3 regions of the Leptolyngbya subtilissima AS-A7 genome follow, and region 3 is predicted to be linked to each of the others. Evidence: riboswitches for the same ligand, from Rfam matches in the RefSeq annotation. Region 3 holds a riboswitch; each other region holds the start of a gene.

The links. A riboswitch is a leader RNA that binds a small molecule or an ion and turns the genes downstream of it on or off. The one in region 3 is predicted to bind cyclic di-AMP.
Positions count from the first base shown of each region.
Region 1: linked by a shared signal. The riboswitch ahead of NC979_RS01520 (universal stress protein) and the one ahead of ntrB (nitrate ABC transporter permease) in region 3 are both predicted to bind cyclic di-AMP.
Region 2: linked by a shared signal. The riboswitch ahead of NC979_RS03135 (SLC13 family permease) and the one ahead of ntrB (nitrate ABC transporter permease) in region 3 are both predicted to bind cyclic di-AMP.

Region 1 is NZ_JAMPKY010000001.1:310,725-320,903, forward strand. Features, by position in the region: gene NC979_RS01490 (agmatinase family protein) at 1-106, opposite strand, end outside; gene NC979_RS25265 (HepT-like ribonuclease domain-containing protein) at 122-340, opposite strand; gene NC979_RS01500 (nucleotidyltransferase domain-containing protein) at 432-764, opposite strand; gene speE (polyamine aminopropyltransferase) at 861-2,144, opposite strand; gene NC979_RS01510 (peroxiredoxin) at 2,453-3,004, opposite strand; gene NC979_RS01515 (aldo/keto reductase) at 3,168-4,133, shown strand; cyclic di-AMP (ydaO/yuaA leader) riboswitch at 4,458-4,619, shown strand; gene NC979_RS01520 (universal stress protein) at 4,718-5,293, shown strand; gene NC979_RS01525 (universal stress protein) at 5,524-6,045, shown strand; gene NC979_RS01530 (hypothetical protein) at 6,236-6,892, opposite strand; gene NC979_RS01535 (aspartate carbamoyltransferase catalytic subunit) at 6,891-7,907, shown strand; gene NC979_RS01540 (ElyC/SanA/YdcF family protein) at 7,986-8,738, opposite strand; gene NC979_RS01545 (molybdenum cofactor biosynthesis protein MoaE) at 8,946-9,413, shown strand; gene NC979_RS01550 (hybrid sensor histidine kinase/response regulator) at 9,675-10,179, shown strand, end outside.
Region 2 is NZ_JAMPKY010000001.1:684,031-694,209, reverse strand. Features, by position in the region: gene NC979_RS03175 (NAD(P)H-quinone oxidoreductase subunit 4) at 1-576, opposite strand, end outside; gene NC979_RS25285 (BrnA antitoxin family protein) at 975-1,043, shown strand; gene NC979_RS03160 (hypothetical protein) at 1,383-1,541, opposite strand; gene NC979_RS03155 (surface-adhesin E family protein) at 1,670-2,119, opposite strand; gene NC979_RS03150 (hypothetical protein) at 2,123-2,842, opposite strand; gene NC979_RS03145 (2-isopropylmalate synthase) at 2,990-4,609, opposite strand; gene NC979_RS03140 (hypothetical protein) at 4,938-5,876, opposite strand; gene NC979_RS03135 (SLC13 family permease) at 6,500-7,837, opposite strand; cyclic di-AMP (ydaO/yuaA leader) riboswitch at 7,944-8,096, opposite strand; gene NC979_RS03130 (glycosyltransferase family 2 protein) at 8,149-9,195, opposite strand; gene NC979_RS03125 (putative bifunctional lysylphosphatidylglycerol flippase/synthetase) at 9,262-10,179, opposite strand, start outside.
Region 3 is NZ_JAMPKY010000001.1:952,999-963,177, forward strand. Features, by position in the region: gene miaB (tRNA (N6-isopentenyl adenosine(37)-C2)-methylthiotransferase MiaB) at 1-81, opposite strand, end outside; gene NC979_RS04295 (REP-associated tyrosine transposase) at 269-760, opposite strand; gene NC979_RS04300 (hypothetical protein) at 1,054-1,341, opposite strand; gene NC979_RS04305 (hypothetical protein) at 1,531-1,674, opposite strand; gene NC979_RS04310 (helix-turn-helix domain-containing protein) at 2,089-2,349, opposite strand; gene NC979_RS04315 (hypothetical protein) at 2,467-2,715, shown strand; gene NC979_RS04320 (ABC transporter ATP-binding protein) at 2,755-3,597, opposite strand; gene NC979_RS04325 (ABC transporter substrate-binding protein) at 3,713-5,119, opposite strand; gene ntrB (nitrate ABC transporter permease) at 5,256-6,104, opposite strand; cyclic di-AMP (ydaO/yuaA leader) riboswitch at 6,202-6,361, opposite strand; gene queC (7-cyano-7-deazaguanine synthase QueC) at 6,793-7,479, shown strand; gene NC979_RS04340 (phosphatidate cytidylyltransferase) at 7,653-8,525, shown strand; gene NC979_RS04345 (hypothetical protein) at 8,522-8,653, opposite strand; gene arsJ (organoarsenical effux MFS transporter ArsJ) at 8,763-10,013, opposite strand; gene NC979_RS04355 (ArsJ-associated glyceraldehyde-3-phosphate dehydrogenase) at 10,146-10,179, opposite strand, start outside.

The DNA of each region.
Region 1 (10,179 bases), 640 kb from region 3:
TAATGCCCGCTGTGTCGTAGTCGCAGGGCAGGCCGTAGAGGTTGCCGTTGTCGAGGCCGACACCACTGGGGTCGAAGGTTTGCAAATTGGCAGTTGAGGTAGTCATCGCAACGTGATCTTCTCACTTTTCGGGAGGGATATGTACCTTTAATTCTTCAATTAAGGGAGGAATTTCTGATTGAACTACTTCCCAAACAATATCGAGGTTAATATCATCGTAACTATGAACTAAGCGATTTCGCATACCGTTGATTTCTTGCCAAGAAATATTGGGCAAGTTTTGTCGAGTTGTCTCTGAGACACGTCTTGCCGCTTCAGCAATTACTAAAATCTTGCGAATGACCGCATCTTAGAGTTGAATATCCGCCACAAAATCGGTCTTTGAATATTGACCGATGTAAGCCGCTATCAGCTCCGCTGACTGAAGCATGTCAAGCAGGAATTGAAGATCCCGTTGCATAAATTACTTGGGTGGAGGAGATAATGGCTTGGCGCCGTAGGTAATTGCGACTAGTTTCTATCCCTTGACGCGTAATCAGATCAACTCTTCTAGAGAATAGAACCGTCAGTTCTGCTTCCATCTGGTCGAGGGTGCGAAAGGTTGGATGAGCCGCTGGGCGAAATTGCACCATCACATCGACATTGCTGCCACCATGAAAGTCATCGCGGAGAACAGAGCCAAACAAGGAAAACTCACTAACTTGCCAGCGATCGCAAAATTCAGCAATTTGTTCTATTGGTACTTCGATCTGAGCAACAGCCACGCTAGCTTGACCTGAGAACGGCAACCTACACTGCTCCGTAGAAGGGAGATAGGAGATTAGCAAAGAATGCTTCTCCTAATCTCCTAGTTTATTGCGTTAAGCCTTCAGCATGTTCTGCACGAAGGTGGGTAGTGCAAAAGCAGCTTGGTGCATGCCCACGTTGTAGTATTGCAGGCTGTGCTCGGCGGCAAAGGCTTCAGACTTCGCTGCATCCATGCCCTGGATGGGGTGAGCCGCGCCCTTGGTCGCGTAGTTAAAGCTCCACATGCCCGTTGGGTAGGTGGGAATAAACGCCAAATAGCAATACACGTTATCGTAGCCAAAAATGCCCTTCAAACAGTGGTGAATGTCCACAAAGGCATGCTGGTTAAACCGAGGTGACTCACTTTGAGCCGTGATCGCCCCACCAGGCTTAAGAATACGATGCACTTGCTGATAAAACGCCGTGCTAAACAGCCCCTCCGAAGGCCCCACCGGGTCGGAGGAATCGATCACAATGAGGTCGTAGCTGGCATCGGGGGCGTTGGCCACAAAGGCAATGCCGTCTTCGATGCGCAGGTCGAGCTTAGAGTCTTCTAGCGCCCCCGACAGCGAGGGCAAAAATTCCTTCGAGGCCCGCACTACCGCTTCATCAATTTCGACCATGGTGACCTTTTCTACCTGGGGATGACGCAAAATTTCGCGCACGCTGCCGCCATCGCCGCCGCCGATCACCAGCACATCCTTGAAGGTGGGATTTAGCAGCATGGGCACGTGGATGATCATCTCGTGATAAGCGTTTTCATCCTTTTCGCTGCACATCACCATGTTGTCGATGGTGAGCATTTTGCCGTAGGCAAAGGTGTCGAAAATCTCGACGGTTTGGTAGGGCGATTTTTCGCGGAAAATGCGATCGCCCTTGTGGCGAATCGACAGCGCAATATCGTCGTTCTTGTCGGTAAACCAGACGCTGCGGCTCTGTTTTGGGGTCACCAGCTTGTTGGTGATCTCGTCGCGCAGCTCACCCAGGTCAACGTCGATGCGCTCCAGCAGTTCGAGCTGGCCGCGGTTCATCTCTAGAGCCGAGCCGTAGTCGGCCTTGAAAGCGACCTTGAGCTTGTCGAAGGAGATCCAGGGGTTGACGGTGTCGCCGCAGGTAAACAGATCGACCGCCGCATAGCGGTACTCAGGCCAGGTGTGGATGGCCAAGTGACTTTCTTGAATCACCACTACCCCTGACACCCCAAAGGGCGAAAAATGGTGAAACACTGAGCTAATTACCGTGGCTCCGGCGTCGGCAGCAGCCCCCACCATGCTGCTCTCAATCAACGGTACGTCGTTGAGAATGTCTGACGAGCAGCCAAAGAACTCAACCAAAATATGTCGTCCGAGCGAATTCATGCGCCCTTTCCCCCTTAGAGTTGGCCCAAAACAAAGATCGACTACTGTATCACTGTTTCAGAGTCTATTTCCCCAGGGCAGTGCGAGGCGCTGCCTTAGGGATCTTGTAATGGTGTAGACCCCCAAGGGCGTTTTTGCCTGTCGGGCAGATCACAAGTTGTTGGGGAGCAATCGCGCTCCAAAAGATAAGGCCTACCGTCTCAAGGCCTTCCTTCGCGCCACCCGTACTCTCAGCCCTGTAGACTGCAAAGAATTGTGGGGACTGACTCTAACCCCGGCCCAACCAAGAGGCTAGGCCACCTATTCCCCTACACCTCCTGCTGCAACTCATCCAGCGTTGCCAGCACCTCTTGGCTGTGAATCACTGGCTGCACCCCTAAAAAGCGAGCCCGCATCGTGCCGTCGGGGCCAATGATGTAGGTGTGCCGCAGCGACATTGCTCCTAGCCATGAGCCGTAGGCTTTACTCACCGTTCCTTTTGGGTCAGACAGCAGCGGAAACTCTAACCCCTCCGAATCGCAAAACTCGGCGTGGGACTCAACACTATCGGCACTAACGCCAATCACCTGAGCATTGCGGGCTTTGTATTCAGCAATGTCGCGCTCAAAGCGCTGGGCCTCAATGGTGCAACCCGAAGTAAAGTCACGGGGGTAAAAATACAGCACTACCCACTGGTCGCGAAAGTCAGCCAACGACATTTCCCCATCGCCAGCATTGGTTGGCAGGGTAAATTCTGGAGCGGGCTCCCCCAGGGATATCTGGGTACCCCCCAGGGCTAAAGCCGGGGCGGGAGATATTACCCAGCTCAGCCAGGCCAGACAAAGACACAACACGGCCTGAAGTAAGCGACGGCGATTCATAAAAATCCAGTCCTGGGGAATAGAAAATTAATGGAAAAAACGGGACCAATCAAGCTCCAAATCATCCGATCGCTAGAGATTTCCGAAAGCTTTTTAACCAAAGTTTACAATATTGCTGTCTTCATCCTATGCCAGCTACCGCTCCCTTCAAGGAACTTTTACGATGCCTCTAACTACTGACCTACAAACCATTACCCTCGGTCCCAATGGCCCCACTGTACCGGCATTGGGGGTAGGTACCTGGGCCTGGGGCGACTCCCTGTTTTGGGATTACGGTAAAGCCTATAGCGACAGCGACCTGCACGCCGCCTTTGAGGCTTGTCTCGACGCTGGCCTGACTCTGTTTGACACTGCTGAAATCTACGGTTTTGGCAAGTCAGAGCGGTTGCTGGGTCAGTTTATGCAGCAGCGTCCTCAGCAGGCTGTGATTGCTACCAAGTACTTCCCGCTGCCCTGGCGATTTTCTCAGCAGTCGGTGGTAGATGCGCTGGCCGCCAGCCTCGATCGCCTTCAGGTGCCCTCGGTAGCGCTCTACCAAGTGCACTCACCGCTGAGCTTTTTGCTTAGCCAAAAAGACCTCATGCAAGCCCTAGCAGCAGAGGTGAAGCAGGGCCGCATTGGTGCCGTCGGAGTGAGCAACTACCCGGCCAGTCAGATGCGCCAGGCCCACGGTTATTTAGCTGAATGGGGCATTCCCCTCGCCGTTAACCAGGTGCAGTACTCGCTGCTCAACCGCAAAATTGAAACCAATGGCGTGATGGAAGCGGCACGGGAACTGGGCATCACTATTCTGGCCTACAGCCCCCTGGCCCAAGGGTTACTCACCGGCAAATACACTCCTGAAACTGACCTCAAACCCGCTGGTGCCAGACGTATCAGTCCTAGCTTTAGCCAGGAGAGCCTAACCAAACTCAAGCCTGTTATTCAGGCACTTCAAACAATCGGCGAAAAGCATGAACGTACCCCTGCCCAAGTGGCCCTCAACTGGCTAGTGGCCCAGGGCAATGTGCTGCCCATCCCAGGCGCTAAAAATGTTCACCAGGCCGCTCAAAACGCTGGGGCATTGGGTTGGCAACTGGCTGTAGATGAAGTCGACCAGCTGGCTCAGCTGACTCAGAACAAGCGCTAGGTCCAAAGGAGGCTAGGCTGCGATTGGGCCAGTGGCCCCAGGGGTATCGCTAGGCCTGACGGGGGGGATAGGCTGCGATCGCGACCTATCCTCTACCACTTCAAAGCCAAAGAATCCTTCTAACGGAAGATGTTCAATCAGAAATAAATGGTTTTCTTAAGAATATTTTTTATCTTGATTTGCGCTTTATTTTGTGTCAGTAAATTCACCCAAAAAATAAAAAACTATTGTTTTATTGCCCAGGTGTATCGCGAGATACAAATAGTCACATAACGCAAGGATTGTGTTGACGGTTTTCATTTTTCCCTTCTACAATTTAGAAGTCGAACAAGTCAGCCTAATCTAGTCGCCTCCAGGGGGCTAGAGCGGGGGAACCAGTAAAGGGGCGTGTTTCCGAGTTCTCAAACCCCCATGAAGGGTAATCGGAAAAGGGTATCTCTCAACCCTAGCCCGTCAGCTAACCTCGTCGGCGTTGAGGGAGACTGAACTATCACCATTTACGCTAATGCGTTGATTGTTTCAGTGTCCTAAGTCGTGTTAACACGGCTTGTTCGCTGTTCATGACTAGGCTCCAGGAGGGTCTCATGCAGCTCAAATCGCGCACCACTGCCCCATCAAGGCAGCCATTTCTGAATGCACCTCAGGTCTCTCCCGAGGCGGCAATCAAGCCCATGATTATGCGTTTAGAGGCGGCCCTAGGTCGTCGCGATCTCGCAAAGAATATTGTTTTATTACTGCGGCCGAAACCGCCTGTTACAGGCCCCAATACAGACGAGCAAACGATCAATTTTGTGGTCGGATACAGTGGCTCAGCCCATAGCCAGGCAGCCCTCGATCTGGCCCTATGCGTAGCTCATCAAACCCGTTTGGCTAAGCCTAACCCTGTGCTAGTGCATGTCGTCTATGTTGTCGATAAAACTCGCCCTAAAACCATTGCCAATGCCGATCGCATTCTGTGGCAGGCTCGCTGCTTGGCCAGTGAATGGCGCGGCTCACTCAACGCCCACCTGCGGGTAGGTCAGGTTGCGACCGAGCTTAGCCAGGTAGCCAAGGAGATCGGGGCTGAAGTGCTACTGGTGGGTTGTCACAACACCAAGCACCGCTTGGTGCAGCAGCTAGATTCTCAGACCCCGTGCTCTGTACTGGGGCTACCCAAGTAAATTGAGCACCTCGTCGACGTAGATCAGCACTAGGCATTGGACCTTCAACCGTGGAGCCGTCCTATTTGGTTAGGGTTCGCTATGCCCCTAAAAACCTATGTTGCTGATCTAGGTGTCATAGCCACGATTTGTTCTTGGGTGATGGTGGGGCGATCGTGTCTACCCCCACTTGAGCAGCTCCATTAGACGTTCTAAGCAACTTCGCCACCTATATTCTTGAGGAAGAAACTGTGAGCTATCAAAAGATTCTGGTGGCCCTCGATCGCACTGCCGCCTCCGATCGCGTTTTTGACTATGCCCTGGGGTTAGCCCAGTCTTCCCAAGGGCAGCTACAACTGGTTCACAGCCTCAATATCAGCTCCCACGACAACCTGGGGAAGCTGATTGATGCTGGAGTAGGCCTGCAAAGCCCTACTAATATGCAGCACGAAGAGGAGGCTGCCCGGCTACAGCGAGCTCAAGAGACTAAACAATGGCTAGAACAGTTGCGCGCTGAGGCTCTAAAACGAGATGTCTCAGCAGATTTTATTTGTGAAATGTCCGAGCCTGGCTCGTTTATCTGTCAGCTCGCTAAAACCTGGGGCGCCGACGTAATTGTGATGGGCAGCAGCGGCAAAAAGGGCTTGAAAAAACTCGTAATGGGCAGCACGAGTGACTATGTGTCAAAGCATGCTTCTTGTCCAACCCTATTGGTGCCCAACGATAGCAGTCAAGAGGTTGAACTTTTCTCTAAAGCCTCTGAACCTGCCTGAGCCGGAGTTTTTTAGCTGCCAATACAACACCTCCAAACAATTAGTATTGGGGAAATAAGACGGATACCTAAATTGGTATAGGTGTTGGGAAGTTGAAACTTTGTAGCTAATAAAAGCTTCAGCTCAAGTTAAGGCTACTTGCCCTACGCGGATCTGCTGGACGGACGTGCTGTTGTTTAAAGCTGGAGATTTACAGCACTAGGGGGTTGCCCCGGTTAGTAAACGTCACAGCCTCAATTCGCCAATCGGGCTGATTGATCAGGGTTTCTCGTAGGCTGCCCAGCAGGGCCTTTTGCTCACATACCGACAGCGATTGCAGCACTCGGCGCGAGTCGCGGGCCACTCGCAGGTCGATGGTAACGGTGTTGGTTTCTGGGTTAAAGCTGGTGCGGTAGCCCGAGAGGGTCAGCTCTGGAGTTACCTGCTCGGCCATGATTAGGGCAACGGTGTTCTCCATGCTCTGCTGGCGGGGTACCTGAATGGGCTCAGTTTGGTAGCCTTCGCAGCGATCGTCGAGGGTGTAGAGGTCCACGGCGACTGGGTCGGCAGGCACGACTAGCCGTCGGGCCTTGGCCTGCATCAGGCGATTGGCAGCGACAAGCTCATTGGTGGGGTCAGGCAAGGTTACCATGGGGCCTGAGCTTTCCTTGCCCAGTGGTTCGCTGGGGCTAGGGCTGGCAGTCGATTGGGTAGGGGTTGACGCGGCTATTCCTGACTCGGCCTCATTCTCCACGCACCCCCCCAGCAGAGCCAGCAGCGCTAGAGAAATCATCCCGAAGATCATCCTTGAGGCCCCGGGCCGGGTATGGTGGGGACGGTATTGAACGGGGTTGGGACAACGGACCATGGCAAGTGCTTCCTGGAATCGACGACACGTGCTGTCGCTGGCTGATTTTACGGCGGCGGAGTTTGAAACGGTGATGGAAACGGCGGTGAGCTTTTGGCAGGTGCTGTCGCGTCGCACCCGTAAGGTGCCCGCCCTGCAGGGGTTGGTGGTTACCAACATGTTTTTTGAACCCTCCACTCGCACCCGCAGCAGCTTTGAGCTAGCCGCCAAGCGCCTGTCGGCAGATGTGCTCAACTTTGCCCCCGGTACCTCGTCGCTCACCAAGGGTGAAACCATTCTAGATACCGCCAAGACCTACCTGGCTATGGGCACCAACTTAATGGTGATTCGTCACCAGGAGGCGGGGGTGCCAGGGGCGATCGCCGCCGAAATGGACCGGCTAAACACTGGTGTCGGCGTGCTCAACGGCGGCGACGGGCTCCACGCCCATCCCTCCCAGGCCCTGCTCGATCTATTCACACTGGGTCTGACCCTTGATCCGGAACAACCCACAGCATCGCTGCTGGCAGGCAAGAAAATTGCCTTGGTCGGCGATATTCTCCACTCCCGTGTCGCCCGTTCCAACCTGTGGTGCTTGACGGCCTGCGGCGCTGAGGTCCACTTGGCGGCCCCACCCACCCTGCTGCCCCCCGGTTTCGCCGACGCCTTTATTACCCAATCGCCCATTGATATTCCCCGCGCCATCGTGCAGCACAGCACCCTGGCCCCAGCCCTAGAAGGGGCCGACTTTGTCATGACCCTGCGCCTGCAAAAGGAGCGCATGGCCCAGCACCTGCTGCCCAGCCTGCGGGAATATCATCAAGGGTTTGGGGTAACGCGCGATCGCATCCAAGCCTGCCAACCTACCGTCAAAGTGCTGCACCCCGGCCCCGTCAACCGCGGCGTTGAAATCAGCTCTGACTTGATGGATGACCCCGCCCTAAGCCTAATTAGCGACCAGGTAACCAGCGGCGTCGCCGTGCGCATGGCGCTGCTGTACCTGATGGGAGTGGGGAAGAAAGGGAGTGAGGAGTGAGGGAGTAGAGAGTAGTTTTGCGTTAAGACATTTAATTCAAAACCCCATCACCCCGTAACCCCATCACTCCATCATCCCCTACGCCCCAAACCCCGGTTCCCCTGTTTCTCGCGCAAAATATCGGCCCATCATGCCATAGCCGATTAGTCCAGCCCATTCTCGCAGTACCAAAAATTGGCGTTTGCGATTGTCTAGACTTCGTGGGATGGGGCTGGGGTGGGGCGTGACCTCGAACCCCAAACTGCGGAATGTGAGGAGCGATCGCGCCATGTGGGGCGGGTCGGTGACTAAAATCAGCCGTCGAATTCCCCGAGGTTGCAGCAGTGCCGCTGTAAATAGGGCGTTTTCGTTAGTGGTGGCCGAGCAGGGTTCGCCGTCGATCGCCTCTGCTGGCAGCCCGGTGGCCTTTAGCATTTGGCCAATTTCTTTGGCATCGCTGCGCCCGCTGGCAAAGACGAGGGGGGCTCGCTGCTGCTGCCACAACTCGGCGGCCACCTGCACCCGGCTGGGTCGAAAGTCTCCCCCGCGGCCTAGTACCACAATGGCATCGGCAGGCTGGCCGCCATCGCGAGGAATCAGCAGCGCCAGTCCTTTTCCACCCATTTGGATCCTTAGGGGAGATAGGCCCAGACTGTAGAGCAGCACCAGCAGCACTCCAGCCAAACTAATCCGGCGCTTCCACCGGCGGGGGCGCACAATCCAGGGCGCAGCAATCATCACGGCCAGTACCGGCAGGATGGAGGTTGGCTGTAGGAGCAGATTGAGCAGTCGCCAGAGCGATCGCGTCAGGTCGCCCGCCGCTGTAATTTGACAGGCTGATAGATCAACCACGGTATACCTCCGGCTTAGACTTTAGATGCAAGGATGCCCACCCTATAATGCAAGGCATTGGCCACGGGGGCTGTCGGCCCCAATACGGGATGCCCCCGCCCTGATCGGTTGCCTTGCTAAGGGATGGCTGCATGACGTAACCGCCAGTTACGATAGACGAATTTTTGTGAAGCCGGTGCCGCTTCTGTCGTTATTTATGAGTTCTTTATGTCGCTTGCTACGCCAAAATCTGTTGCAGCACCTGCTGACAGTCTGCGGGTGACTTTTGCCCCTCTATCCCTCAACGAGGTTTATGGCCTGGCCGATGACCCCGCCAACGGCGCCGTGGTGGTGATGAGCGGCATGGTGCGCAACAACAGCGAGGGCAAAACTGTAGTGGCGCTGGAGTACCAGTCCTACGAACCTATGGCTTTAGAGGTGTTTAAGCAGATCGCCGCCCAGATCCGCGACACCTGGGCGGAGGCCACCCGTGTTGTCATTCACCACCGCACCGGCAAGCTGTCTGTGGGCGACATCAGCGTGTTGGTGGCCGTGGGCTGCCCTCACCGGGCTGAGGCGTTTGCCGCCTGTCAGTATGCGATCGACACCCTCAAGCACAATGCCCCGATCTGGAAAAAAGAGCACTGGGAAGATGGCTCGACCAGCTGGGTGAGTATCGGTGCCTGTGAGGAGTAGAAGATCGTCGATACAGCGCCCATTGTGTTTCGGCCCAGACAGGCGTTTTGAAGCGGAATGTGTAGGTTGCTTTCCTTATCTGTGGCTCCTTCTGTTCCGGTGATACCATGATCGCCAAGCGCTTCTGTCAAAGGAGCGGGCCGGGAGCAGTGTCCGTCCTTGTTTGGGGAGAATGTATAAAATTGCGGTGCTGAGTTTGTAACTATTTGCACCCATCGGCAGCGGCATTTTTGAGCGATCGCTAGGGATTCTTCAACGGTTTTGCAGGACATCACAGGCTATACCCTCCAACGAGCCGTTTATGAGGGAGCGCACACCCGAGTCTATGCTGGGGTGACTCAGCCAGGTGAGCAGCCTGTCGTGGTCAAGCTGCTGAGAGCGGAATATCCCTCCCTAGAAGAGATCACGCGTCTTAAGCACGAATTTAGCATTCTGGATGGCTTGGACAGCCCAGAAATTATCAAGGCGCTGGCACTAGAGCCATACCAAAATGGGCTAGCGCTGGTGCTAGAAGATTTTGGCGGCATTGCTTTAAGTGACTATCTGGGGCAACGTTCGCTAAGCAGCGATGAATTTCTTGCCATTGCCCTTCAGCTCACTGCTGCGCTAGCCGCACTACACCAGAGCCAGATTGTTCACAAAGACATCAACCCCCGCAACATTCTGATCCATCCAACCAGCGGACAGGTCAAACTGATCGATTTTGGCATTGCCTCGCGACTGTCTCGAGAAAACCTAACCGCAAGTCATCCCACGCTGCTGGAAG
Region 2 (10,179 bases), 270 kb from region 3:
GAGCGTATCGCCATAGAATCCCATTCCTAGGGCTGCCACCAAAATGAAGATCGAAGCCAGGGCCGTATACATCAAGAACTTCGTCGCTGCATAGTCCCGATTTTGCCCGCCCCAAATGCATACCAGCAAATAGACTGGCACCAGTTCCACTTCCCACATGATGAAGAACAGAATCAGATCTTGGGCCAGAAATACCCCCAACTGGGCAGCATACAGAATCAACATCAATGTATAGAACAGGCGCGATCGCCGATCTACCTGCCAGGCGGCAAACATCGAAAGCGTCGTCACAAAGCCCGCCAACAGGACTAGCGAAGCCGAAATACCATCCACCGATAGCGCCCAACTCAAGCCCAACTGCGGTAACCAAACCACCTTTTCCGCCAGTTGGAAGGTCGCCTGGCTCGCATCGTAATGCCGCCAAAAGGTGTAGAACATTAGTGCAAAATCAGCCGTGCCAACCCCCAAGGCATACCAGCGGACCGTCTTGCCGCTTTTATCAGGTATCAAAGGAATGAATAACGCGGCTACCAACGGCAATAGCACGATCACGGTCAGCCAGGGGAACTGTTCCATCATAATGAGAATAAATACCTATCCATTGGGTTAGGAACATTTTACGCAACTGTGAGACTCGTTTCCTATCAATCCTTCGCTAATTTGCCATAGACTTAGCACTATGCATCTAGCGTAGAAATCGCTCACTCCCCTCTTTCTTCTGGCTCGCTTGCCAAGGGCGAGTCGTTGCCGTTGTTCATACAGAACGTGAGGATTGCACCCGTATTACTTCTACAAGAAAAGCACCGAAATATGAACAACGGACCTATTTCGAGCAACTCTTAAACTGATTGGCAACGATTAGATGCAATGAGCGATCAAGATATTGACCCGTCAGATTGGGGAGAGATTGCGCCAGACATGTTTGCCAAGGCAGCAGCGCGGCGGGTTTACCTGCTACAAAAGCCAAGGCTCAAGTGACACTCCGCATTGACAGCGATGTATTGGAATGGTTTAAGTCTCAAGGGCGGGGCTATCAAACATAGACCAATCAATTGCTACGAGCATATATGGAAGCCCATCACTAACTGGTAGATTGGACGTTGCAGTTGGAAACGACGGTTGCTGCGGCATAACAACCCCAGTGCAGCAGATTGTTGGGAGAGGCTGGTGGGACCCAAAGATTACTTGCAACCGCTGACTGAGAACGTTATCACACCCAAATTACGCAGTCCCGATTCTCAAAGAGCCAAACCTTAGGGACGTTTGAGCAGCCTAGTCGTAGACTTCATGACCGTCGCTCTGCCCTGTCAAAATTGAGGGTGGGAGGCTGAAACAGTGCCATTAGAAACCTCTCACAACAGCTCCCATTTTTCCTGCGGCTTTTACAGCGCAGCCGTCACCATTTCTCGCTGAAGATGGACGGCTTGCCCGGTCTGCAACACCGTGTGCAGCCGGTTGAGGGCGTGCAGATAAGCGTGGGCCAAGGCCACCACAATATCGGTATTTGCCGCGTGACCCGAAAACACCCGGAGAGTACTCACTGCGGGCACCTTAGGTATCCGAGATGTAGGTTTGTTGGAATCTGCGATCGCACAATCTCCAGGTATATGAAGAACTTGAGCATTTATTAAGTCAAAGTTCTTTCATCTTAGGCTGCACTATAGCGCCATCATGAGGCTGCAGGTGGTGCTGCCTGGGGTTGGTCACAGACAAAGCGCAAGACGGCTGCTGCGCTACTGCCTGCCTGAGGTTGCGTCAACTGACCAGCATCCCCATAGTTGATGCGCTGAATCACCTGCCCATCCTTGTCACGAGCAATGATTTGCCTAATCCGAGAAACACTGCCTGCACAATCGGCAGAGCGATACAGCATGACACTATGAACGGGTTGCTCCAGCTCAACGCCGACAAAGGCGTTGTTCGGTTCAGGGAAGTCGCGATGTTCCCAGTACCAAACAGCTCCATCCCTTAATTGAATGGAGTTACGCTCTACCAGGAAGCGATCGCCCACAGCATTTTGCGTCACCTCAACCCAGTCTACTGAACTAGACTGAGCCAGCGCACCAGAGGCACCGACAGCAGAAATGATCGCGGCCAAACCAACAAGCAAAATTTTCATAGGTTACTGGGGGTTAGGCTCAGGTTGACTACCAGACGGATTTTCAGAAGTGCCCGTGCGATACTTCTCAACATTTTGGATGGCTTGCTGGGCAAAGGAATTATTAGGACGTTCATCTAAGGCCCGTTGAAAATAGAGCAGCGCGGTTTCATAATCGCGTTGCTCTGTGGCTTCATATCCTGCCGCCATATAGCGATCAAACTCGGATGACTGGGGCGGTCGTTGTGCCGAAGGCGGAGAGGATTGAGGCGCCGCTGTCGCTGCCGCTGTCCCTTGCTGCCCCTCATAGGCCGTCACGACCTTCTGAACGTACTCTGCGATTTCAGAACTGTTGTACTGAGATGGGTCACCCCGCATCCACCAGGCAGCGGATCGCCGCACCGCTAGCATTTCATTGTTACCGCTAGCACCATACTCCTCTGCCAGCACATCTCGCATCACACAGGTCACAACCGAACGGGCAACGTCTGGGCTAGCCTCAAACTCAGCCGGCGACAGCTCTCGACCAATGCATGACTTTGACCACCGGGGGATGTTCCCTGGCATAATCTGCCAGTCACTATAGAGCCCGTCATCGGCACGTCCTGTTTGAGGGGCTGCTTGACGAAGCGCCTCGACCAAAGCTGCAACTTGACGTTCTGAAACTTGTGCTTGGGCTGGTAGCGTTCCAAATGCCAGGATAGCGCCAAGGCTGACGATTAGCTTGCCAATGGGTAATCGCATAACTATCATCCATCCCAAACTGGTTCTCAGACTGGATCTTACATTTATTGTTTGGGGATTGTCATTTATCGTTTGTTAGTTGTTTTTTATACAGGAATAGGCATAACCCCCTTAGTAGCGAATCAGCCCCAACTTGCCCCGTAGTTTTTACAGTGAAGCCGTCACCGTTTCCCGTTGAGGATGGATGGCTTGCCCAGTCTGCAACGCCGTGTACAGACGGTTGAGAGCGTGCAGGTAGGCGTGGGCCGAAGCCACCACAATGTCCGTGTTCGCTGCGTGGCCCGAGAAGACGCGATCGCCGTGGCGAATGCGAATGGTCACTTCCCCCAGCGCGTCGATGCCCTCGGTCACCGACTGCACCGAAAACTCGATCAGCTGGTTGGGAATATCGACCACCCGGTTGATCGCTTTGTAGACCGCATCCACTGGGCCGGTGCCGATCGCAGCATCCATAAGCTCTTGGCCATCGGGGGTGCGAATGGTGACGGTGGCGGTGGGCTTAGCGCTGTCGCCGCAGGAAACCTGCACCAGGTCGAGGTGAAAGTGCTCGGGGGTCTGCCGGCTTTCGTCGTTAACGATCGACTCAATATCCCAATCGGTGATTTCTTTTTTCTTGTCGGCCAGCTCTTTGAAGCGCAAAAAGGCGCGGTTGAGGGCCTGGTCATCTAATTCGTAGCCCAGCTCTTGCAGACGAGTGCGAAAGGCGTTGCGGCCCGAGTGCTTGCCTAGCACAATCTGGTTGTCGGTGAGACCAATGGAGGTGGCATCCATGATCTCGTAGGTGAGCTTGTTCTTGAGCACGCCGTCCTGGTGAATGCCCGACTCGTGGGCAAAGGCGTTGGCCCCCACGATCGCCTTGTTGGGCTGCACAAACATGCCGGTCAGGTTCGATACCAGGCGCGAGGTCTTGTAGATCTGGCGGGTGTCAATGGCGGTCAGGGGTTCCTCCGACTCGGCGGGGCGACCCAGGAAGGGATTGTAGAAGGCGCGGCGCACGTGCATGGCCATCACCAGTTCTTCAAGAGCAGCATTGCCGGCTCGCTCGCCGATGCCGTTGATAGTGCATTCGAGCTGGCGCGCCCCAGCCTTCACCGCTTCAAGAAAGTTGGCCACCGCCAGGCCCAAGTCGTTGTGGCCGTGGACGGAGATTACGGCTTGATCAATGTTGGGCACGTTGGCTTTGATGCCGCGAATCAGGTCGCCAAATTCACTCGGCGTCAGGTAGCCGACGGTGTCGGGGATATTGACGGTGGTGGCCCCAGCGGCGATCGCCGCCTCCAGCACCTGGTACAAAAACTCGGGGTCAGAGCGGCCCGCGTCTTCGGGCGAAAACTCGACATCGTTGGTGAAGGTCTTGGCGTAGGCCACCATCTCGGGAGCGATCGCCAGCACCTCTTCACGGCTCTTACGCAGCTTGTACTCCATGTGGATGTCGGAGGTGGCGAGGAACGTGTGAATGCGTCCCTTTGCGGCGGGCTTAATCGCTTCTCCGGCCCGCTCAATGTCGCCCTTGGTGGCACGGGCCAAGCCGCAGATGGTGGGGCCGTTTTCTGTACCGACTTCTCGGGCAATCTTCTGCACCGCCTCGAAATCGCCAGGACTGGCAAAGGGGAACCCGGCTTCGATGATGTCAACCCCTAGCCGCGCCAACTGTTTCGCAATCACCAGCTTCTCTTCGACATTGAGGGTGGCCCCAGGAGACTGCTCGCCGTCCCGCAGAGTGGTGTCAAAGATTAAGATGCGATCGTGGCTAGGCGGGTTGCTCATGGTGACTCCCACTGAGTAGACGGCAAGTGCTAAATCGACGGTAGATTTTTTCCGGAAGCTAGCTACCGACAAGTGATCCGGCTCCGGAGCAGATCAGGCAAATGTATCGGTTCTAACTATTCTACCGGCACAAAGTCGGAATCGCTACGACTTAGCCCTAAACTTTTTGAGCGATCGCTGACACAGCCGCTGCTTCTAGACATTTTTGCCAGAGGACTTCTAACCCCTTTAGAAACAGGACTCCCGTGCTGGTCGATCGCGATCGAACCGGCACGGGAGTCCTATGTGAGTAACAGGTTGGCCCTAGAGCTCTGCTAACTGGAGAGCGTTAGTCTCTCCAAGTCTCAGCTTGCATTCTCAGGACTTGGTTGACGCTATTGATGTAGCCCTGGTCATCCATGAGGTCACTGCTGATGTAGCCCTGGTTGATAGCAGCTTCAACGATGTTTTGACCCTCGGCAGTGCCGTGGCGCGCTTTATAAACCGAGTAGCCTTCATCGCTGCCGGCGTCTAGCTCGCCCCTAACGGCCATGTAAGCCAGTTGGAACGGGCTCACGAGATCGCTGGAGAGAGATGCGCCCATGCCGGTGCCCATGCTGTCAAACTCAGCGCTGGGCGCAGAGGTTTGCCCAGGAGTCCGCATCTGCCCAGAATTCGGCGATTGTCTGGGGACTTGGTTGCCCGGAGTTTCGTTGGGGTAAGCTTCCGGACTCTGCCCAGGTACTCGCTCAGGCGCTTGGGTAGGAGCCTGTCCAGGATTTTGGCCCTGACGAGGAGTTTGCATTTGTCCAGGATTTTGGCCCTGCCCAGAGTTCGGAGACTGTCTGGGGACTTGGTTGCCCGGAGTTTCATTGGGGTAAGCTTCTGGACTTTGCCCAGGTACCCGCTCAGGCGCTTGGGTAGGAGCCTGTCCAGGATTTTGGCCCTGACGAGGAGTTTGCATTTGTCCAGGAGTTTGGCCCTGGCGAGGAGTTTGCATCTGCCCAGGATTCTGGCCCTGGCGAGGGGTTTGAGTTTGTCTAGGAACTTGGTTACCCGGAGTTTCATTGGGGTAAGCTTCTGGACTTTGCCCAGGTACCCGCTCAGGCGCTTGGGTGGGAGCCTGCCCAGGATTTTGACCCTGGCGAGGAGTTTGCATTTGCCCAGGAGTTTGGCCCTGACTGGGGGTTTGAGACTGCAAGGTCCCGTGGGTATCGGCCAAAACAGCAGGCGCAACTGCCCCTGCTAGAAAGAGTGCTGAAATCGTTCCTATGGATAGTCTTTTCATGACGGACCTCAAGTTTGGATCTTGTACAAGATTCGCGATGGCTTTTTGACGGCAAAAGAATCTTGGCTTGTGACCCAGAATTCTGCGCCTCTTACTTTTTTGATGGTTCTTTCTAAGCTGAGAAGGTTTGAGCCTAGAAAGACAGATCGAAAAAGCGAGAGATTAAACTCTAAGCTTCACAAGCTCTCAATCCAACCTAAGGATAATTTTATAAAGTGAAGTCGCTCGCAAGGAAGAGATGATCCCCCTAAATTTGATAGATCTACATTTAGACCAAAAACCATAAAAAAATCATTCGCTTACCAAAAAACGGCGATCGCTGATAAGGGTTGTGCGATCGCCCTAAAAGCATCTACCCCTCGACAGGATCTTAGAATAACTGTTAGCTGCTAGGGCTAAATTGACTCTCCTGTAGATAATTCACACCTTCATAAGGAGAGGCTTTTGTTCTGAGCACAGATAAATTTTCTCGATAGAGTTCTACCATTTGATACTTCTTAAAGCTGCAAAAGTAAGAGTGCATCACATAGCGGAGTAACGCACCCTTAATACAGTTAGCTGCCTGTAAACGATCACTCGGCTCGGCTCTAGCCCACAGATAGAATTGCTCTGGGTCGAGCCACCTACAGCAGGAATCGAATGCCCACGTAGGCGCTGATAGTAATCAACTGTAGCGCCATGATCGGCAGGCCGTAGTTCAGAAACTGTCGAAACGAAATCGGCTTGCCGTGCTGTTCAGCAATCCCCGCCGCCACAATGTTTGACGATGCGCCGACCAGGGTGCCGTTGCCGCCCAGGGTAGCGCCAAACATCATGGCCGCAAACAGAGGCAAAATCTCGGGCGAGATCTGTCCGGCGAAGTCGGGCGACAGCAGCTCCGGCCCGGCCAAATTGACGTTGACCAAGTATTCCTTCAGCAAGGGCACCATCGCCACCACCAGGGGAATGTTGGGAATCAGGCTGGAGAGAATGCCGGTGACAAACAACAGCAGCATCGAGCCTAGGGCAATGTTCTTGCCAATTACGATCCCCAGCAGCCCTGAGGCCGAGCTGATCACCCCGGTTTCTTGCAGGCCGCCAATCAGCACAAAGACGCTCATGAAGAAGATCAGCGTGCTCCAGTCGACATCGCGCAGAATGTTGTGCACGGTGTCGATGCCGCTGTGGTGGGTGAGCAGCAGGCAGAGAGCGGCCCCCAGTAGGGCGATCGCAGGGGGAGAGACTGGCACTGGCAGGCTTTCGCCTACCACAAATAGCCCTAGTACCAGGGCCACAATCAGGCCACCCAGGGCCAGCATCCGGGGATGGTTGATGACCGGATGAGGTAGGTGGTCGAGGTCATCCAGCTTTTTATTCCAGGTGTTGGGAAAGAGGATGGGCAGCATGAAGACGATAGTGGCGATCGCCACTACGCCCCCCAGACTGAGCTTGGTGAGATATTCCAAAAAGCTCATGTTGATCGCGTCGCCCACAATGAAGGTGGCCGGGTCGCCCACCAGGGTGAGCAGACCGGCGCTGTTGGCCACAAACACCATCAAGATCAGCAGGGGCACGAAGTTGATGTTGAGCTCTGCCGCCATAGGCGGAATCAGCGGCGCCAGCAGCATGACGGTAGTGGCGTTGGGCAGCATGGCGCAGACCGGGGTGGTAATAGCCACAATGCCCAGCAGCAGCCGCTTGCCCTCCCCACGGGCCATAATCACCATTTGGGTAGCTAAATATTCAAAAATCTTGGTGGGTTCAAAAGCCCGCACCATCACCATCACCCCAAAAAACAGCGCCAGGGTGGCGTGGCTGTTGCCGATGTAGCCAATGGCTTGCTCAAGAGTCAGCACATGAAAAAATATCAGCAGCATTGCGCCCAAGAGAGCCGCAACGGTGAGGTGCATGTGCTCGGTGGCGATTAGGGCCAATACCCCAAAAAAGACCACCGATGCGGTGATCTCAGACCAGGTTTCCATAGCCTGTCTCCTGTTGTGGTGCTAAACGAAACCCTTAGACAAAACCTTTATCGAGGGTGTTAACTATCCTAGGAGAACTATGGATAGCGTTAGAAAAAGCTTCCAGATGTTCTCTCCCAAGGCCGACGGAGTTAGCTGACGGGCGAGAGGTGAGAGAGCCCCTTCTCTGGCGATGCGTTTCGCCCTGAGATAACCCCAAAAGTTGGTTCCTCCGCATCAGATCGCTCTCAACGAGCGCTGACTTAGGCCGCGTAACCATTGAATTGACTGCGAATTTGGCACATCTGCCCGAAATCAACAATCTGTAAGGCCTAGGGGCCGCTGGTTCCGGGGTTAACAGGAAGGGCCAACCCTGGGGATGAAGCATTGCTGACCACCTCACGCACCCGGTAGATGGGGCGCTGCTGCGATTCGTGGTAGGTGCGCATGAGCAGTTCGGCCAGCAGGCCAAAGCTAAACAGCTGAATGCCCGCCAGCACCAGCACGACGACCAGCACCAGCAAGGGGCGATCGCCAATATCCTGACCAGCCAAAATCTTCACCAGGGTGAGATAAATTCCCAAGGCAACGCCCAACGCCATCGACGCTAGCCCCAGGCTGCCAAAGACATGCATGGGCCGGGTAAGAAACTTCTTCATAAAGTAGACGGTAAGCATGTCCATTACCACACGCAGGGTGCGGCCCAGACCATATTTGCTGGTGCCAAAGCGGCGGGCGTGGTGGGTGACGGGCATCTCGGTAATGCGAGCCCCTTCGATAAAGGCCAGGGCAGGCAAAAAGCGGTGCAGTTCGCCATAGAGGTTGAGGTCACGGATCACCTCGGCCCGGTAGGCTTTGAGGGAGCAGCCATAGTCGTGCAGCTCAACCCCTGTGACACCGGCAATCAACCAGTTGGCAATTTTGGAGGGAATTAGCCGGGTGAAGGTGTTGTCTTGGCGGTTTTTGCGCCAGCCGCTGACTAGGTCGTAGCCCTCGTTGAGGCGATCGAGCAGACGGGGAATGTCGGCGGGGTCGTTTTGCAGATCGCCATCCATGGTGATGACGATTTGACCCCGGGAATGGTCAAACCCGGCGGCCATGGCGGCGGTTTGGCCGTAGTTGCGGCGTAAGATCACGGCGCGCAGCTGGGGATATTGCTGGGCTAGCTCTCGTAGGCGATCGCTCGATCCGTCGGTGGAGCCATCGTCTACCCCCAAAATTTCGTAGCTGTAGCCCAGCCCATCAAGCGCCCCGGCGATCGCCGCCACTAAGGCGGGTAAGCTCTCGTACTCGTTGTACACCGGCACCACCACCGAAATGTCGACGGGGGCCACGAGGGCCGGCAGTGCAGAAACTGAGGGGGAATGGATAGATGGCATAGCAGCTTCGGCACAACGGGTGAGGTCGGCAAAGACCGCAATCCATGCCGTTTGGAGTACAACAATTTATTTGAGTGTACTGGAAAGCCTCTGATCTAAAGTGGCCAAGGCCGCGCCCAGAGCTTCGGCCAGGGTGCTGACCACCCGGTATAGCACCACAGCACTGAGCACTACGGCAGCAGAGAACTGTCCCTGGAGCAGACTGAGGGCGATCGCCTCAAACACGCCCAGCCCTCCCGGTGCGCCCGGCACCACTAGCCCACCCAGCCAGGCCAAACTAAAGGCGCTGATGGTGCTGGGCCAGTCGCTCGCCGCTAGCGGTGTCACGGCGCTAAGCACCAGGCAAAAGCCAAGGCCGCGCAGGGCTACGTAGCCGAGCTGGCCGAGTAGGGGCTTGAAAGGGTAGTGGCGAAGGCCGGGAGTGGGGGAAGATGGGGGAGAAGATTCTGCGTTGCTTAACGCAGGCATGATTTGCCCCTCCGGCCCCCCAATTTTGGGGGGAGGCAGAGTCTCAAAGTCCCCCAGAATTGGGGGATTTAGGGGGCCATGCAGAGTCTGGAGGTTTTGCCGGTTCATGCCTCGATTCAGCAACACCGAATCTTCGGTAGGTTGGTGGGCAGTTTTAGAGCAGCTGAGGCGAGTGACTAGAGGGTTGAGCCAGCGGGGGGAAAGGGTGGCGAGGACGATGCCCAGGCCCAAAAGCTGAAAGGGCCAGTAGTGAGTGGTGGTGGCAATGCCCACGACCAAGGCGGCGGCAGCCATGAGGAGGGGTTCTAGGGCAGTGCCGATAATGGCGGAGCCGTTGTCGACCCCTACATGGCGTAGGGCACGCACTCGGCCAAAGAAGTGCCAGACGTTGCCGGGTAAGTATTTCAGCAGATTGGTTTGCAGATAAACGAGAACGCTCCAGCTGCCGGTAACGGGCTGTTGCAGAGCTTGCAGGGTCCAGCTCCACACCCAGCCGGCCCAGATGTGGGCTAGCAG
Region 3 (10,179 bases):
GCCAGCCATACGCTCGGAGTCGGCCTTGTTCATCTGGCAGCCGAAGGTGGTGATGTGATATTGACGAGCAGAACCGGCCATAGGTTTAGGCTTTGGGAGTAGCAACAACGCAGTTTCCCATTTTAGCGCTATGGCTCTGCATCCTTTCGCCTGTGAGAGCGATCTGAGGTTAATAAGGGCACTTATGATGCCTGAACCAGGTCGCCGTCAGGCAAATGCCAACAAGCTTGTAGGGTGCATTCGCGCAGCAATGCACCACTCAGAGTATCTACCGCTCCTCCCGCAAATACCGATGCACACTTGAAAACGCCCAATCCGTTGGGCACTCTACCAACCCATGCTTCACCGGGTTGTTGTGAATGTACTCACAATGGCTCACAAAATCCTGCTCATTTCGAATGCAGCTTTCCCAATAGCGCCTCTGCCACAAATTTCCTTCCCTACGCCGCTCTCCCGATGGGCTTTTCTCAGATGGCAGCGTTAACTCCTGGCCGCAAGCTTTTGTCACCATCAGCTTGATCAACCGCCACCGCTTAGCGTAGTCGACATCCTTGTCAGGCAATGTCCAAATGCAATGAAAATGGTCGGGCAAGAGCACAAAGGCATCAATGGTAAAAGGATACTTCTGCCGCACTGTGATGATGGCATGACGTAAGGACTGCCTGCCCAAGTCGGTACAGAGCCAGGGATAGCGTTGATAGGTAACGTGGGTGAAGAAGAAGCTGCCGCCGGGTTGGTAGCAACGTCGGTAGTCGGGCATGGAAGCGAGGGATGCACTTTGTATCAAAGTGCCCAACGGTGGGTGGAACCTCAAAGTGGTGCATTGCTGCGCGAATGCACCCTACGGTTGGTGAAGATCGCGGAGCCTCGCCTGAGTGCTACGCACCCTAAAGCTGATCGTGGTCTTGGTTTTTGAGCGTATTGCCCAATGGAGAGAATAGGCGATCGCCTCAATGCAACCTGCTGAGCTTGCCTGGCTGATAGGAAGGTTAGGCCAACCAGAGCAGCTTAAATTTAATCGTGGGTAATGCCATTTTCTTCAGTGAGCCCTAATTATTCTTTCCTGTGCTTTTTCGCAAAGCTTTTGGCCAGTTCACTGCCATTTGCGCGCTTATCTACTCCAAAAGAGCAATAATTAGATTGTGGCTTTAGGATTTCTTCAAATGCCGTGATTAAGTCAAAAAGAACTTGCGGTGTACCCCATTGTTTGTTGCGAACCTGAAAAATCCAATCAAGCATTTCCGCACTACTATTTATTTCTTCCAAATCAATTTCATACCCTTCAACCGTATGATTCAGCGTGAGATTACTTGCATTAAAATTCCAATCGCCCCATCTCATAAGCTTTCTAGCCTTTTTCCTTGTTATTCAAAAAAACACACATTCAAAATACCATAAAAGCCTATTTTTACCACTAAGAGTAGTTAGTGATAAAAATAGGCAATCGCTCCAGTGAAAACTGTTGAACTTGTCCGGCTTTAAAGAATTGGGCTAACTAGAGCAGCTTGAATTTGTCTACCCTACTTGCTACTAAAATTTGCCTATGAAGAAATGCTCAATTGTTAGGCGAAAGGTGATGTAGGAAACAGGTAATCCAGCCAAGAATCCTATTACTGCTGTTGGAGCAGTAATAATATCCATGTCAATTCCCGCTGCCCCTAAAATCACGCCCATAAAGAAGCCACAGACGAATCCAAAAATTATGCCAATGATTGTCGATATTAAGTAAAAAAAATAACCATGCAACAAAATAATCGGACTCTTTAATTAATGTCTTTCTCATAGTTGCAACTCAATATCACTAACTTTTTTATGAAAACGAGACAAGCTTTATCTATGCAGAGCAAGCACTACGCAAACTCATCATGCAAGAAATACTACACCTAGCTAGGCGGCACCATATAAGATCACATCGGTCTTGCTTAAGAGTATTCCCCAAGTACATGTAATATCTCTGTTCCTTATATTGAGATTTCTCGATAGCAGAGTATTAATGTTCAGGCATAGCTAAGACCTTGGACTGGCAAGACTCAGACTCAACTAGGCTCAATCAGGTTGTTTTAAAAGTTGAAGCATTTATCCTATCAATTAGGTGGATTTGTCCTGCTCGTTGATCTCACCTTTCAGCATTTCGCCTAAGTAAAGATAGACAAAACTTGCTGCTGCTTCGTCACTTAAGTCTTTTAGAGCTTCTACAATATCCGCTACTGTCTCTGCGGTGGGGTCACGTTCTTCGTGGAACCACTTGTAGATAGCCGATCGCTGCAAACCCATTTTGACGGCGAGGCTATTTTGGCTAATGCCGTACTGCGTGAGGACTTCCCGTAGCGCTTTTCCTGCTCTTCCCATGCCCCCATCGTCCCAAAGGAGCAGAGCATCGTAAATGTAATCGCAAGAGATGACATGGGATGCGCAGATGCTATATGATGCACTTGTCATCTTAAGCGATTACATAAAGGTGTCCTTATGCCGCAAGCGTTTATTCCTTCGGTCTTGTCCAATCCCGCTCTGCAAGTCACCATCGAACCCGCTGCTGAGCCGGGGCGCGAGGTCATTCGCATCTTGGTCATCGGCAGCACCCACGGCGTTGAGCGCATCCTCCACGAACTCTATCGCCTCGGTTTTGCCGAAGTGCGCGAGTGGAGCAAGCCCCAACCCACCGGGCGCATCAACGAAATCATGCGCGTACTCACCCGCTACGTGTTAGCGGAGTAGAGCGAGTGGGTTGAGGTCAGCGTTTCCTTTTCGACGTCCCTAGCTCATTTGCTCAAAGTAGCTGTCGAGAAACCCTAGGGCATGGTTGCGGAGTTCAAAGTACTCTTTGGATTCGCGCAGGGCAGTGCGATCGCGCGGGTGCTTAAACGGCACCTCCAAAATTTCGCCAATGTGGGCATTGGGGCCATTGGTCATCATCACAATGCGATCGGCCATATAGATAGCCTCATCCACATCGTGGGTAATCATCATCACCGCCTGAGGGTTGCGCTCCCAGATATCCAACACCTGGCGCTGAAGGTGGCCACGGGTAAGAGCATCGAGAGCACCAAAGGGTTCATCCATCAGCAGCATCTTAGGCCGAATCGCCAGGGCGCGGGCAATGCCGACCCGCTGCTTCATACCGCCCGACAGCTCGTCAGGGTATTTCAAGGCTGCGTCGGTGAGGTTGACCATCGCCAGGTGTTCTTCGACCAGATCAGTGCGATCGCGGGGAGAAAGATGGTCGCACACTTCATTCACCGCCAGCCGCACATTCTCGCGCACTGTCAGCCAGGGTAGCAGCGAATAGTTTTGAAACACCATCATGCGATCGGCCCCTGGCTTTTTGATTGGTTTCCCTTCCAAAAACACCCCGCCTGAGGTGGCTTGCTCTAGGCCGCTGACAATCTTGAGCAGCGTCGATTTGCCACAGCCCGAGTGGCCAATAATAGCGATAAATTCGTTGGCGCCGACGGTGAGGTTGATGTTGTCGAGCACGACTGTGGGGTCGCCACCAGCGCTAGGGTAAGCCTTTACCAGGTCTTGAATGACCAAAAAATCGGTTCCAAGCTCAGCCTGCCGTTGCTCAGAGGGCTGTGAGTATTGACTTGACTTGACCATGGTTTTCTCCTGAATATTGCATCTAGAGCAAGGAAGACTGTTTGCGGGGCAGCGGGCTTAGCGTAGGGGGCCGGTTTAAAGATCTTGACATGTCAGCCCTTCAACCAGCCATCTCTCACCCCATATAGATCCGCTGGGGACGGTTAGCGCGAATCTCAAACCCGTTTAAATAGCCCACTGGGTCGCTGGGGTCATAAGCAAGACCGTCGATGAATAGCTCCCCAGGTTCTACCTTGTAGTCATCTGCTGGGCACTCAATGCCCATTTCCCCGGCGATATCTCGATATAAATCGGTGCGCCAGGCCTGCTTAGCTTTGGCTTCCGCATCGGCTGGAAACTCCTCGATTTGCCCCCAGCGGGTGGCCTGGGTCATCAGCCAGATTGACTGGGACTGCCACATAAAGGTGGAATGGTCGCCAGCTGGATGAGGCAGGTTCTCGGGCATTTTAAAGAAGACGGTGCTATCTGGCATTTGAAAAGTGCGATCTTTGCCATCAAAACCGCCGTAGTTGTAGTTACCCACCAAGGCAGGTTCCGTAAATTTAGGCTTTGCCCCAGTAAATGATCGAGCCGAGATAATCTCTGCGACTTCGGTGCGATTGGCCGGGTCGTCGCAGTAGCGGCAGGCCTCGATCATCGCCTTGACGAGGGAGCGGTAGGTTTTAGGATTTTCGTTGATGAAATCTTCCATCACCGCCAGCACCCGGTCGGGGTGCCCCTGCCACACCTCTTTGCCGTGGGCAAAGGTAAAGCCGACATCCTCGTTGCCGGTGATGGCGCGAGTATTCCACGGCTCGGCTACCATGTAAGCCTGCATGGCCCCAATGCGAATATTGGAGACCATCTGCGGCGGCGGACTGATAATGATGCGGAACGTTTCTACCGGGTCAACCCCTGCCGCTGCTGAGATGTAGCGAATGAAGTATTCGTAGATAGCTGAACTAAGCACCGCGGCCCAGACCTTTTGAGATGTGGGTATGCTGTCAAAATAGCCCCGAAAATCGCGACCAAAGGCCTCCAGATCGCCATTATATTCCCGCCAGGGGCGCAGGCCATAATCCCACATGGCGCGGTTCATGGTCATGGCGTTGCCGTGTCGGTGAATGGTCAGGGCCGCACACATGGGAGCCTGGGGAGCACCCTCGGCTCCAACGCGAGCATTGGTGACGGCCCCAGAGACTACCGGGGATGCGTCAAGCCGCCCAAAGATGACGGCATCGCGGGAGGTGCCCCAGCTGGCCTCGCGGTTGAGGGCAACCGTCAGCCCGTATTTGTGAAAAAAGCCCTTGGCCTGGGCGATCGCAAACGGAGCGCAGTCATTAACGGGCACATAGCCCACCTTAATGTGGGACCGCTCTAAACTGGCCGGGTCAACCACCTGCTCAACGTTGGCGGCCTGAGCCGCCCCGCCGCTAGGTGATGGACTGCTCGATCGCAGCGCCTGACTACAGGCCGAAGCCGCTAGCCCCGCCGTAAACCCAGCCGCCCCTTGCAAGAGCGATCGCCGGTTGATCATCGTCATGGCTTTAATCCTTGTTGTCTGTGAAGTGTCAGAAGGGATTGGACTGACCAGCCGCGTTTGGCTGCCTACTCAAAACCTGCTTTTTAAAGAACTTGCTCAGCAGTGAACTGAGAGGTTTTGCCAGTTAGCTTGAAGGCTACATAGCTTTGGCAGGACGGTGGGTTGCCCAGCGCTCGAGCAGAGTGATGCCGTAGTCCAACACTAGGCCGGTGAGACCAATAACAACCACCGCCAAAAATACCGAGCTAAGGCTGAGCCGGTTCCATTCATCCCAAATAAAGAAGCCAATACCAATGCCGCCAGTGAGCATTTCAACTGCCACAATTACCAGCCAGGCGATCCCCAAGCTCAGCCGCAAACCCGTGAAAATATAAGGTAGGCTGGCTGGCCAAATAATCTTAGTCATCTGCCGCCAGCGGGGCATTTCTAGCACCTGCGCCACGTCTAAATAATCTTTAGGAACGCTGGCCACACCCAGGGCGGTGTTGATCACCGTTGGCCACAGGGAAGTGATAAAAATTACGAAAATAGCCGATGGATTGGCCAGGTTAAAGATTGATAGGGCAATGGGCAACCAGGCCACCGGAGACACCGGGCGAAACAGCTGCACGATGGGGTTGATGGCCATCATGGCGCGGGGCGATAGACCAATCCAAAAGCCGACTGGAATGGCCACTAGCGTGCCTAACAAAAACCCCAGCAGCACCCGCCGCAAACTGGCCAGCAGCAGCCAACCAATGCCCAAATTGCCCGGCCCGCGCCGGAAAAAGGGATTAAAGATGTAGTCGAGGTTGGCCATAAACGCTTGCCCAGGAGTAGGCATCAGCGTGGTGAAAAATGTGGCGACCACCCACCAAACCAGCAGCACGACGAGAAACGCGATCGCCGGTAAGACAATCCTTTCCAACGGAAAGCGAAATGGCGGCTTGACAGACTTGGTCTGCCCCGAACGGGCAGCCGCACGGGTGCGCAACTTGGGCTGCATGAAACACTCCTAGAGGCTAATCATGGACAGCGAACAAGCCGTGTTAACACGACTTAGGACACTGAAACAGCCAAACATTAGTAAAAATGCTGACGATTCAATCTCCCCTCAATGCCGACGAGGTTAGCTGACGGGCTAGGACTGAGAGATGTCCTCTTCCGATTACCCTCAATTTGGGTATTAAGAACTCGGAAATACGCCCCTTTACTGGTTCCCCCGCTCTTGCATACCCAGACACTTAAAGGCAAAAACCTAAAGACACAGGGTTAGCAGACTAGGCTGACTTGTTCGATTTACTGAGTTTAAGCGTAAGAATCTGAGCCTGTCAACTAGAAACTTAGCAGCACTCAATGTATCTATCCTAGGTAAAGAGCTGTTTTCTCTCAATAGCTTGACTTCTCCCTATTTAAAGGTGCAATGGAAATTAGCTCATGACTTATTTTGTTAACAATAATGATTCGTCAGCGCCAAACATTTGCTATAAGTAATGACTTATTGCTTAAAGAAGCACAGACTTTAATGCACTTAACATGAGTAATTACCTATTGATTGAAGGGACAAAGATTCCAGCAGAACGCAGTCATCTGTCGGTACTAGAAACCCAAAATCCATAGGTTTTTGAGCAGCGTTGGGCTATTCTAGCTACCGTACAAATGGGTACCTAGTCGCTCCGGTCTTCATTTGCCCTATGGCTCAGTCAAGCGTTACTTCTAAAGCCATTGTGCTGCTCTCGGGTGGTCTCGATTCGGCTACGGCCGCTGCCCAGGCGATCGCCGATGGCTATGACCTGGTGGCGCTGTCGTTTAACTACGGCCAGCGGCACCAGCGCGAGCTAGAGGCGGCGAAGGCTGTGGCGAAGCATTTTGCGATCGCAGACCACCACTTCATTGATGTCGACCTGGCCCAGTGGGGCGCGTCTTCTCTCACTGACCTAGCCCAGCCGCTGCTCCAGGAAGGCCTTGACGCGGGCATTCCCTCCACCTACGTACCGGGGCGCAACACGGTGTTTATTGCCCTGGCTTTGGCCTTGGCCGAAGCCAAGGGGGCCGAGGCGATCTACCTGGGCATCAACGCGGTGGATTATTCTGGCTACCCCGACTGTCGGCCTGAATATCTGGCCGCCTTTCAGCAGTTAGCTCAGCTCTCCTCAAAGGCGGGGCTAGAAGGTCATGCCCCCAAACTGGTTGCGCCTTTGGTGGTGGATTCTAAAGCAGATATTGTGCGTCGAGCGGTGGCTCTGGGAGTGCCGATCGAGCAAACCTGGTCGTGCTACCAGGGTGGTGCGGAGCCCTGTGGGCGGTGTGACTCTTGCCGTATTCGCGATCGCGCCTTAGTAGAAGCAGGCTATCCCCAGCTCGCCACCTCTACTGGCTAAAGACAGGTTCAACCGGGCGGGTACACCTTTGGCCTGCTCTTACCGCTAGCCTCCTGTCTTGGTTTCCTGGCGGGGACTCTAGGGGAATGTGGCACAGTGTAATAAGCTGCATGACAGTTGCTGCCTCATAACTAGGGGCAACGCTCTGTTTAACCCCCTCTGCACTTCCACCTATGCTCTGGCCTCGAATCATTAGCGGAATAGTGGCGATCGCGGTCGCCTTGGTCATGATTTTGCTGGGGGGCTGGTACTTCACCCTAGGCTTTGGGGTGCTGATTTTCTTGGGGCAGCTTGAAATTTTTGCCCTGGTAAAAGCCAAAGGCATCTTGCCGGCGGCCAAAACTACCCTAGTGGTAAGCCAGCTGCTGCTGATTACTGCCCACCTGTCGCCGCCCTTAGCCGACGCTCTGCTGCCGCTGAGCGGTACGTTTATCTGCTTTTATCTGCTGTTCCAACCCCAGGTGGCCACCATTGCCGATGTGGCAGCGTCTATTCTAGGCCTGTTCTACGGCGGCTATCTACCCAGCTTTTGGGTGCGCCTGCGCGACTTGGGCGACACCGCCACCACCCTGCCCCTGGGCGGCTTCTGGCCCGCAACCTGGCCCCCTGCCCTCGATAGCTTACCCTACGGTCTTGTCATCACTCTGCTAGCTTTTGCCTGCATTTGGGCTTCAGATATTGGGGCCTACACCGCTGGAAGAATTATTGGCCGCACCCCGCTGTCTAACATCAGCCCCAAGAAGACGGTTGAAGGGGCGGTCTTCGGCATGCTGGGCAGCATGGTAGTGGCATTGATTGGCAGTCACTGGTTGCAATGGCCTCTCTGGCCTGCCACTGGAGCTGCCCTCGGCCTAATGGTGGGCACATCCAGCCTGCTGGGTGACCTCACCGAATCGCTGATGAAAAGAGATGCCGGGGTCAAAGACTCTGGTGCTCTCATCCCCGGCCACGGCGGCATTTTAGACCGCACCGATAGCTATGTGTTTACAGGCGCACTGGTGTACTTTTTCGTCACCCTACTGCTGCCCCTGCTGTCAGCGAGTTAGCGGCCCCGCTGCTCCCAAAAGTTCAACTCTTGGCGAATGCGATCGCGCTCTTCCACACTGGCGAATCGCAGTTGGTGACGCAGCTCTCCAATCACCTGGCGACGCTGGCTAGACGATTGCTTATCCATAACTTTCCTTCAAAAACTGTAGCTATAACTACAGTTTAGAGAGCAATGTTCCGGGTCTTACTTTCTATTACAAATCTTTGAATGGTCAACCAACGCCAACATTTGCTCACTAGCCTACCACCATGGTCGAATCAGCAGGGTTTGGCTCGGGCAGCTGCGCCGTAATCAGTGCCGCCGCCAGCACAAACAAGCTCGACACCCACAGGCACCCCACTAGCCCAAACCACTGGTAAAACAGCCCTGAGGTAATCGTCCCCAGCAGTCGCCCGCCCGAGTTTGCCATGTAATAGAAGCCCACATTGAGGCTGACATCGCGATCTTCGGTGTAGGCCAGCACCAGGTACGAGTGCACCGCCGAGTTAAAGGCAAACACAACGCCAAAAACCACAAGTCCGCCGGTCACGGCAATGTCGCCCCGCACCCCAGCCATCAGCGTCAGCGCAATCAGGGCTGGAATGGGCGTCAAAATGGATGTCCAAAACAGAATGGTCTTGGCCTTGGGCACCACCTTGCCGGTGCTGTCTTTGCGCAAAAGTTGCGGTGCCAAAAACTGCACCATGCCGTAGCCAATTACCCAAAGAGCCATGTAGCTGCCCACCTGCATAAACCGCCAGCCCAGCGCCTCATACAAAAACACCGGCAGCGCCACTACAAACCACACATCCCGCGAGCCAAACAAAAAGAACCGCGCCGCCGACAGCACATTGATCGCTTTGCTCTTAGAAAACAGCTGCTTGAAGGGCACTTTTTTGCCGATTTTGCCCATACCCGCAGGCAGGAGCGAGCCCGATAGCAAAATCACCCCCAGCACGGCCGCCTGGCTCAGTAGCGCTGGGCGAAAGCCCACCCCCTCTAGCAGGGCGGCCCCGACGAAAAATCCCACCCCTTTTAGCGCGTTCTTTGACCCGGTGAGCACCGCCACCCACTTAAACAGGCGCGATGCTGCTTCCTTGGGCACCACCAAACGAATGGCGCTCTTAGAACTCATTTTGGTGAGGTCTTTGGCGATGCCCGAGAAGGCCTGAGCCGCCATTACATAGCCCACCTGCACCGGCACCCCCCAGTCGGGGTTCAAGCAGCTCAGCATTACCAGGGCAAAAATTTGCAGGGCAATGCCGCCGTAGAGGGTTTGCCGAATGCCCACTTGGGAACCAATCCAGCCACCGAAGAAATTCGTCACCACGCCAAACACTTCGTAGAAGAGAAACAGCATGGCGATCGCAAAGGGGCTATACCCCAGCACGCGGAAGTGCAGCAGCACCAGCATCCGCAGGGCACCGTCGGTGATGGTAAAGCCCCAGTAGGCGGCGGTGATGATCGCGTAGTTGCGCAGGCTCTCGGGTTTGAAGGTGGAGGACATGGGGAGTGGATGGGTGGGCGAGTAGATGGGTGGATGAGTAGCCGTAGGGTGCATTCGCGCAGCAATGCACCACAGAGTTCAGGTCAAGAAAAGAGAAAATGTTCGCTGAGCCCTATCTTTTGAGGACTAGGTCTATAGGCTCTGCGCTACCTTGCGAGCCAGTTCC